Regions from separate parts of the Shewanella sp. GD03713 genome, predicted to be linked through region 3. Evidence: predicted binding sites of a transcription regulator. Region 3 holds the regulator's gene; each other region holds the start of a gene.
The links. The regulator sigma-54, encoded in region 3, starts transcription at its own class of promoters, with help from an activator protein. The targets are predictions, from matches to a motif close to GTTGGCACGNNNNTNGNNT.
Positions count from the first base shown of each region.

Region 1 (3,281 bases), 690 kb from region 3:
GTGGCACAGCAATTCCACCAAGGTAGTTTGCAGCTGACTAATAACTCCTTAGATTTAGCGATCAAAGGGGGCGGCTTTTTTGTGACGGCTTCTGAGATTGGCACCCTAGATCATCAGTTTACCCGTGCAGGTGCATTCAAAGTCGATAAAAATAATTATATGGTTGATTCTGCAGGTAATTACCTGCAAACCTTCCCAGTTGATAAAGATGGTAATTCGACATCGGTCAGTTTAACGACGGCTAAACCTGTGCAAATTCCTGATACTGCTGGCAGTCCAGTTCAGACTGAAAACGTGACTCTGCAGATGAACTTAAATGCGAAAGAAGGTTCACTCGATCCTGCTGCCTTTGACCCGCTGGACTCTAAAACCTACAACAGTGTGACCTCCATGACGATTTACGACTCACTCGGTGAGCCGCATATCATGACCACCTATTTTGTGAAGCCAAACAACGGCTCTTACAACGGTGAAAACAACTGGGTTGCCTACTACGCAATTGATGGTAAGCAAGTGGATGTGTCTGGTCCTGCGGGGACTTATCAGACGGATACCAATGGCGATGGTACGGCTGATGGTACAGAGACAGCCCAAACCACAGGCGGTTGGAAAGGTTCGGTGTTGAAGTTTAACTCTGTCGGTGTGTATACCGGAAGCGATCCTGCGGTCGTGACGACTGAAGCATTAGGCGTGGGTGGTGCTGGCGTGTTAGGCCCTGGTGCTGATGGCACTCAAGCCGTGACTATTAAATTTAATGCACCAACCCAATATTCAGCTCCTTTTGCCGCCACTGAATTGTCACAGGACGGTACCACAGTAGGGCGTTTAACCAATGTCGAAATTGGTGAAGATGGTTTGATCACTGCCAGTTACTCCAATGGTTCAACAGTGCCATTAGCCCGCGTTGCTTTAGTTCGCTTTGCAAACGAGCAAGGTTTGACACAAGTGGGTAATACCTCGTGGAAAGCCAGTTTATCGTCAGGTCCTGCGCTGGCTGGTGAGCCTAACAGTGGTACGTTTGGTAGTCTCAGTTCTTCAGCGTTAGAGCAATCTAACATTGACTTGACGACTGAGCTGGTGGATTTGATTTCGGCACAACGTAACTTCCAAGCCAACTCACGTACGCTGGAAGTGAATAACACCCTGCAACAAACTGTACTGCAAATTCGTTAAGCTGATTTCTCCCTTTTCTAAGTGTTGCCGCTGGCGGCAACACTTAGCCTCTTTTGGCCTTGTAGCCATTTCCTCATAATCTTCTCCCAATTTATCAGCAAATTAGCCATTAATTTTATTGGCATGATGCTTGCTTTGCTATTATCAGGTTGAAAATTTGACGGAGCAGTCTGTGGACAAATTCCTCTACATATCCATGAGCGGAGCTAAGCAAAACATGAATGAGTTGGCATTGCGTGCCAACAACTTAGCTAACGCCAATACCGATGGATTTAAGTCGGATATGGCGCAAGCCAGATCGATGCAAGCCTTTGGTGAAGGATTGCCATCGAGGGTTTTTGCCATGGTCGAAACCCCCTCCGCCAATTTTCGTGCCGGCCCCATCAAAACCACAGGGCGGGATCTTGACGTTGCCATTAAAGGTGATGGTTGGTTCGCAGTGCAGGCAAAGGATGGCAGTGAGGCCTATACCCGTTCAGGAAGCTTAAGTTTCGACTCAACAGGGTTATTGCATAACGACCGCGGTAATCCAGTGATGGGCGATGCGGGGCCGATTGTATTACCGTTGCCGATTGAAAAAGTCACCATTTCACAGGATGGCATTATCTCGGTACGTCCTCAGGGCGCGACAACGGAAGTGATCGAAGAGGTGGGGCGATTAAAGCTGGTCAACCCCGGCAATGCACAAATGATGCGTGGGGAGGATGGGCTGTTCCGTTTGGTATCGGGTAATCCGGCACCAACCGACCCAAACGTGTTTGTTGAGAGTGGTGCTGTAGAGGGCAGTAACGTCAATCCAGTGGATGAGATGGTGTCCTTAATCGACCTACAGCGACAATTTGAATTGCAAGTGAAGATGATGAAAACCGCGGAAGAAAACGACCGCGCGGCTTCTTCATTAATGCGGATTAGTTAGGAGATAAATTATGCATCCAGCCTTATGGATTAGTAAAACTGGCTTAGACGCACAGCAAACCGATATTGCGGTGATTTCAAACAACGTCGCGAACGCCAGCACCGTCGGCTACAAAAAAAGCCGCGCCGTCTTTGAAGACTTACTTTATCAAACCGTTAACCAAGCGGGGGGCATTAGCGCCTCGAACACTAAGTTGCCAAATGGTTTAAATATCGGTGCGGGTACCAAAGTGGTGGCCACCCAAAAGATGTTTACCCAAGGCAATATGTTGACCACGGATAACTCACTCGATCTGATGATCGAAGGCCCTGGCTTTTTTGAAGTGCAGTTACCCGACGGCACCACGGCTTATACCCGTAATGGTCAATTTACCTTAGATGATACAGGCCAAATTGTTACACCAGGTTCGGGTTATGTACTGCAACCTGCGATCACCATTCCTGAAGATGCGACCAGTATTACCGTATCTGCTGAAGGCGAGGTTTCTGTTAAGACGCCGGGCGCCGCAGAAAACCAAGTGGTGGGGCAGCTCAGCATGTCCGACTTTATTAACCCATCGGGTTTAGATCCTATGGGACAAAACCTGTACACCGAAACCGGTGCCAGTGGCACGCCTATCCAAGGTACTGCATCACTCGATGGTATGGGGGCGATTCGTCAAGGCGCGTTAGAAACCTCTAACGTAAACGTGACCGAAGAGTTGGTGAATCTTATTGAAAGTCAGCGGATCTACGAGATGAACTCCAAAGTGATTTCGGCGGTTGATCAGATGCTGGCTTATGTGAATCAGAATCTATAGAGGCACATTATCATGGCTAGATATTTTATATTGGCCGCTGCGCTCTTGCTTACGGCATGTAGCTCTACCCCCAAGAAGCCGATTGCAGATGATCCTTTCTATGCGCCGGTATATCCCGAAGCGCCGCCAACCAAAATTGCCGCGACAGGGTCAATTTACCAAGACAGCCAAGCGGCCAGTCTCTATTCGGATATTCGCGCCCATAAAGTGGGTGACATCATCACTATCGTGTTGAAGGAAGCGACTCAAGCGAAAAAGAGCGCGGGTAATCAGATCAAAAAAGGCTCTGACATGTCGCTCGACCCCATTTATGCCGGTGGCAGCAATGTGTCGATTGGCGGGGTTCCCCTCGACTTACGTTACAAAGACAGCATGAACACTAAGCGGGAATCC
Region 1 is NZ_JAOCIW010000001.1:1,465,048-1,468,328, forward strand. It holds gene flgE (flagellar hook protein FlgE) at 1-1,173, shown strand, start outside; gene flgF (flagellar basal-body rod protein FlgF) at 1,346-2,089, shown strand; gene flgG (flagellar basal-body rod protein FlgG) at 2,100-2,888, shown strand; gene flgH (flagellar basal body L-ring protein FlgH) at 2,901-3,281, shown strand, end outside.
Region 1: a site for sigma-54 is predicted at 1,291-1,309, ahead of flgF (flagellar basal-body rod protein FlgF). Genes of this name have one in related genera too.

Region 2 (3,281 bases), 690 kb from region 3:
TGAAGGCGAGTTAGTCGAAATTCTCGATGTTGAAAAGATTCTTGATGAAATCTCCCCAGTAAAAACCGCGATTAGTGAAGAAGTCAATGAGCAGCTCACTATCGATAGAAGTCAGCATTATCACATCATGGTGATTGATGATTCGGCTGTGGCTCGTAAACAGATTATTCGCGCGTTGGAATCATTAAACTTACAGATTGATACGGCAAAAGATGGCCGCGAGGCATTGGACAAGTTAAAGGCGATTGCTGGTGAAATGAACAATGTCGCCGAAGAGATCCCATTAATTATTTCTGATATCGAAATGCCTGAAATGGATGGTTATACCTTAACGGCAGAAATCCGCGACGATCCAAAACTTAAGCATATTAAGGTCGTTTTACATACCTCACTCAGCGGCGTGTTCAACCAGGCCATGGTGCAAAAAGTAGGCGCCAACGACTTTATCGCGAAATTCAATCCTGATGAATTAGCGGCAGCAGTGAACAAGCATTTAAGTTTGTAGTGAAAGTGTGGGTTAGTGCCTAGTAGCGCTTTACGCTATAATCTAGCCCTTATTACATGATTGTTGGCACTTATTTGGGTGCTTGCTATAGGATCTAGGACGTGAATGTGCCTGACAAATCACTCGCTGAAGCCGAATATAATCAATTTAGGTTGTTCCTAGAACAACACAGCGGCATCGTACTGGGGGAAAATAAACAATACCTAGTACGTAGCCGTCTTGCTCCCTTGATGGGCAAATATAATCTGCCTTCGTTATCCGATGTGGTAAAACATTCGATGAAGCCCACGGAGCGAGCCTTACGGGCAGAAGTGATCGACGCCATGACTACCAATGAAACCTTATGGTTTCGTGACCGTTATCCGTTTGAGTTGCTCAATAATGTGTTGTTACCTGAATACAGTAAGTTGGGGCGTCCATTAAAAATATGGTCCGCTGCCTGCTCGTCTGGCCAAGAGCCTTATTCGTTGGCAATGACTATCTTAGAATATCAACAGAAGAAGCCGGGAGCTTTGCCGGGCGGCGCCTCGATTCAAGCAACCGATCTTTCACCTTCGATGTTGGAACGTTGCAAAAATGCCGAATACGATAGTTTGGCGCTAGCGCGTGGTTTATCCGAGGAACGTAAGCGCCAGTTTTTTGATGCTTTGCCCTCTGGCAACATGCGAGTTAAGGATAACGTTAAGCGTTTAGTCAATTTTCGCGCCCATAACTTACTTGAGAGTTACACCTTACTCGGCAAGTTCGACATTATCTTCTGTCGAAATGTGCTGATCTATTTTGCCCCAGAGGCAAAAGCAAAAATTTTGCGGCAATTCGCTGCCGCTTTAAATCCGAAGGGCATACTCTTTCTCGGCGCGTCAGAGTCGATTGCGGGTCTGACGGATGAATTTGATATGGTTCGTTGCAACCCGGGTATCTATTACCAGAAAAAGACTTAATATTATGATATTAAATAAAAATTACCGACATGAGTCGGTAATTTTTTACCCCGTCAAACCCCTTTTCTACACATTTCTGATAGTTTCTGTTTTTTGGCACATGAATTGCTTTGTTCCCGTGAGAGTCACGATGGAGGCAATTTTATGGCGATTAATTTTGATAAGGCACTAGGTGTGCACCAATTTACTTTGGGGATACGTGCCGAGCGTGCCGAAGTAATTTCAAGCAACATCGCAAACGCCGATACGCCACATTATAAAGCCCGTGACGTCGATTTTTCTGCGGCCTTAAATATTGCGAAAACCCAGCAACAGCAACGCAATAGCCTTGAGATGACAGGCGATGAGCAGCATTTTGGCCTCGCACAGTTAACGGGACAATACGTGAAGTTCCGTGTGCCAAATCAGCCAGATACTGGAGATGGCAATACAGTGGATATTCAACAGGAACAGTCGGCATTTATGCAAAATGCGCTCGAATATCAAATGTCTCTGGGATTTTTGGACAGTAAGTTTAGCGGCATGAAAAAAGCGCTGAGAGGGGATTAATCATGAGTTTATTTAGCATTTTTGATGTGGCAGGCTCCGGTATGTCAGCCCAGTCCGTCCGACTCAATACCACGGCGAGTAACATCGCTAACGCCGATTCTGTTTCTAGCAGTATTGATAAAACTTACCGCTCACGTCATCCCATTTTTGAAGCTGAAATGGCGAAAGCGCAGAGCCAACAGCAAGCTTCTCAAGGTGTTGCAGTAAAAGGCATTGTTGAGAGCGATAAACCCCTATTAAAAGAGTATTCGCCCGATCATCCGATGGCGGATGCGGATGGTTTTATTTATAAGCCGAATGTGAATGTCATGGAAGAAATGGCGGATATGATTTCTGCCTCTCGCTCATATCAGATGAATGTTCAAGTCGCAGAAGCCGCAAAATCTATGCTGCAACAAACACTTGGGATGGGTAAATAACATGCGCGATTTAGGAGGTAAGCTGTGAGCCTCATTAACCAACTTAGCCAGAATACGGCTCAGACGACTCAAGCTAAGAGCCAATCGAATACGGTGGCGACTAATACCACGAGCACAACGAGTACATCAACCGGCAATCCATTTTTAGATGGGATCCGCTTGCCTAGCCAATCGGTTGTGCCAGAAGCTAAGAGTCAACAGCTGACGCAGGAAGACTTTTTTTCATTACTCAGTCAGCAGTTGTCGATGCAGGATCCGTTTAAGCCCGTCGACAACGACCAGATGATTGCACAAATGGCATCTTTTTCTACCGTGGATGGTATTTCAAAGCTCAATGATGAGATTGTTAATTTAAACAGCGTGATGACATCGAGTCAGGCGCTGCAAGCATCGGGATTAGTTGGACGTAAGGTGTTGATCCCAACCGATACCGGCAATGTGTCAGTCGAAAGCCCCACCCTGAGTGGCGTGGTGAGTACGCCAGACAAAATTCCTGTGATTAACGTGCGTGTGCTAGATGATAAAGGCCAAGTGGTTAGCACCTTTAACATCGATGGCAGTGATGGCGGCAACATCCCTGTGACATGGGATGGTCTGAATGAAAATGGTGAGCCTGTTAGTGCCGGCAATTACACCATTAAGGCCAGCGGTCTTGTTGATGGAGAATCTCAAGAGCTTGCCGTTTCGACCTATGCCCATGTGACCAGTGTTTCATTGGGCACAGCAAGCACTGGGGCGATTCTGAATCTTCGCGGTGGTGCAGGTATTAAGCTCTCTGATGTGCTCGCGGTATCAGAAACCTAATTTGTCAGTATTGAGTTGGACCTGGGTCCTTAATTGAATTGAGTGAAATGTAGAGGTGAATTA
Region 2 is NZ_JAOCIW010000001.1:1,461,579-1,464,859, forward strand. It holds gene N5E87_RS06525 (chemotaxis protein CheV) at 1-505, shown strand, start outside; gene N5E87_RS06530 (protein-glutamate O-methyltransferase CheR) at 607-1,446, shown strand; gene flgB (flagellar basal body rod protein FlgB) at 1,591-1,995, shown strand; gene flgC (flagellar basal body rod protein FlgC) at 1,998-2,414, shown strand; gene flgD (flagellar hook assembly protein FlgD) at 2,439-3,218, shown strand; gene flgE (flagellar hook protein FlgE) at 3,281-3,281, shown strand, end outside.
Region 2: a site for sigma-54 is predicted at 1,539-1,557, ahead of flgB (flagellar basal body rod protein FlgB). Genes of this name have one in related genera too.

Region 3 (3,281 bases):
TCCTGCGACTTATAGCCAGATCCTCGACGATGGACGCCCAGCTTCAGCGAGCGCGAAAGAAATTCGCTACGAAATGGCGACCCGCACCCTGACCTTGACAGGCTCAGCCAGCCTAGACCAAGCGGGTAGCCAAGTGACGGGTAACCTCATCCGTTACGATATTATTCAGCAAAAACTGATCGCTGAGAGCACGGGTAGCGGTGATGATCGCGTGATTACCATTATTCAACCTGACAACTATCAGGAAGAGATCAAGAACCAGCCCGCGGACAAACCTGTGAAAAAACAGGACTCTAAATGACCCAAATCACCTTAAAAGCACAAAATCTCGCTAAGAGTTATAAGAGTCGTCAGGTTGTGAAAGATGTCAGCCTGACGGTGAAAACGGGTCAAGTTGTCGGCCTACTCGGCCCAAACGGCGCGGGTAAAACCACCACCTTTTATATGGTCGTGGGCTTAGTCAAAAGCGATAAAGGCCATATCTTTATCGACGATGATGATTTAACCGCCGATCCTATGCACCTGCGCGCCCGTAAAGGCATTGGTTACCTGCCACAGGAAGCCAGTATCTTTCGCAAGCTGACCGTGCATGACAATATCATGGCGGTACTGCAAACCCGTAAGGAGCTCAATCGCGATCAACGCGAAGAAGAGCTGGAGCATCTGCTCGAAGAGTTCCATATCACCCATATCCGAGATAGCCAAGGCATGTCGTTATCGGGCGGTGAACGTCGCCGCGTCGAAATTGCCCGCGCCTTAGCGGCCAATCCTAAGTTTATTCTGCTCGATGAACCCTTCGCCGGTGTCGACCCGATTTCGGTTATCGATATCAAGAAAATCATCGAACAACTCAAGAGCCGAGGCCTTGGGGTACTGATCACAGACCACAATGTGCGCGAAACCTTAGACGTCTGTGAACATGCCTACATTGTTAGTCACGGAAACCTGATTGCCGAAGGAACTCCCGCAGAGATCTTAGACAATCAGCAAGTTAGGGCTGTGTACTTAGGTGAACAATTCAGGCTATAGTTACTTAAACAGAGCCAATTAGCCTTGAATTTTGGCTTATAAGCGCCATCAATATGATAACAAGCGGCCTAAATTCAAAATAATAACGTAGGGATCAGCGGTAACATGAAAGCGTCACTCCAGCTCAAACTGGGTCAACAGTTAACCATGACGCCACAACTTCAACAGGCCATTCGTCTGTTGCAATTGTCGTCATTGGAACTGCAGCAAGAGATCCAGCAAGCCTTAGACTCTAATCCTCTTCTCGAGCTGGAAGAGGAGCAATTCGACGCGCCTACCGAACGTAAGCAAGATATCGCCGATACCGACTTTAGCGAAACGACGGCCCAGCCACAGGAACAAGACAATTCCACTGTGGACATTGCCGAGTCGTTGACCAAAGAATCCCTGCCCGAAGAACTGCCCATGGACACCACTTGGGATGAAGTCTTTACCGCCTCGCCAAACTCAGGTTCTGGCGCCAGCCGTGAAGATGACATGCCCTTCCAAGGGGAAACCAGTGAAGGCCTGTACGAACATTTAGAATGGCAAAAAAACCTCACGCCCTTCTCTGAAACCGATTTAGCCATCGCCACCGCGATTATTGATGCCATCGACGATCAAGGTTATCTCACTCAAAGTACTGAAGATATCCTCGAGGCCATGGGCAATCCTGAGATAGAACTGGATGAGGTCGAAGCCGTACTCAAGCGTATTCAACACTTCGATCCCGTTGGTGTCGCCGCAAGGGATTTAAGCGAATGTCTGCTTATCCAACTCTCCCATTTTTCGCCGGATACCCCACACCTCGAAAACGCCCGCATGTTGATCAAAGATCATTTAGATCTGATCGCCGCCCGCGACTTTAGGTTGTTGATGCGTAAGACCAAACTTAAAGAGGACGAGTTAAGGGACAGCATAGCGCTGATCCAAACCTTAAACCCTCGCCCCGGTTTGCTCATCACCCCTGTTGATGAAGAATATGTCATCCCCGATGTGTCGGTATCGAAGAAAAACGGTCGCTGGGTGGTCGAGTTAAATCCAGATTGCATGCCAAAAATCAATGTTAATCAGCAATATGCAGCCATGGCGCGCAGCACCAAAAGCCAAGCCGATAGCCAATTTATCCGCGGGCATCTGCAAGAGGCCAAGTGGTTTATCAAAAGTCTTGAAAGCCGTAACGAAACACTGCTCAAGGTGGCAAACTGCATAGTGCAATATCAACAGGGTTTCTTCGAATACGGTGAAGAAGCCATGAAACCTATGGTCCTGAACGATATCGCTGAGGCGGTAGAGATGCATGAGTCCACCATTTCACGGGTGACGACGCAAAAATACATGCATACCCCAAAGGGACTTTTTGAACTAAAATATTTCTTCTCAAGCCACGTCGGGACTGATGATGGCGGTGAGTGCTCATCCACGGCAATCAGAGCCTTCATTAAGAAACTGGTTGCAGCGGAAAACCAGAAAAAACCATTAAGCGACAGCAAGATGGCACAGCTTCTGGCAGAACAGGGAATTAACGTTGCGCGCAGAACCATTGCGAAGTACAGAGAAGCGATGCTTATTCCCCCTTCCAATCAGCGTAAAAGTTTATAGCCTAAAGTGGAAATCGGAGGACGTTTATATGCAAATAAACCTGAGTGGACACCATATCGAGATTACTGAATCGTTACGGGCTTATGTTGAGGAAAAGTTTTCAAAACTTGAACGTCATTTCGAACAGATCAATAATGTGCACGTTGTGCTCAATGTTGAGAAAATGCAACAAATTGCCGAAGCGAGAATCAACCTCACCGGTGGTGAAGTCTTCGCGACTTCAGAGCATGCAGATATGTATGCTGCCATAGACGTCCTGATCGACAAGCTTGATCGTCAGGTTATTAAACACAAAGAGAAGTTAACAAAACACTAGCAATGGAACTTCGTACCATACTGCGGCCGGAATGCACGACCTGCGCCACTCCGGGCAGTAAGAAAAAGGTACTGGAACTTATCAGCGACTTAGCCGCTGCCCAGTACCCCACCCTCTCATCTCAAGAGATCTTCGAAAGCCTAGTGGCGCGCGAAAAGATGGGGAGCACAGGTATAGGTAACGGCATCGCCATTCCACATGGTCGATTAACCGATATAACACAACCCATAGCCATATTGGTGAAATGTGAGGAGCCGATAGCCTTTGATGCTATCGATAAACAACCTGTCGACATTTTATTTGCGCTGCTGGTGCCTGCTGACCAATGTCAACAGCACTTAAGCACTTTGTCCTG
Region 3 is NZ_JAOCIW010000001.1:770,844-774,124, reverse strand. It holds gene lptA (lipopolysaccharide transport periplasmic protein LptA) at 1-301, shown strand, start outside; gene lptB (LPS export ABC transporter ATP-binding protein) at 298-1,029, shown strand; gene N5E87_RS03450 (RNA polymerase factor sigma-54) at 1,135-2,610, shown strand; gene hpf (ribosome hibernation promoting factor) at 2,639-2,926, shown strand; gene ptsN (PTS IIA-like nitrogen regulatory protein PtsN) at 2,929-3,281, shown strand, end outside.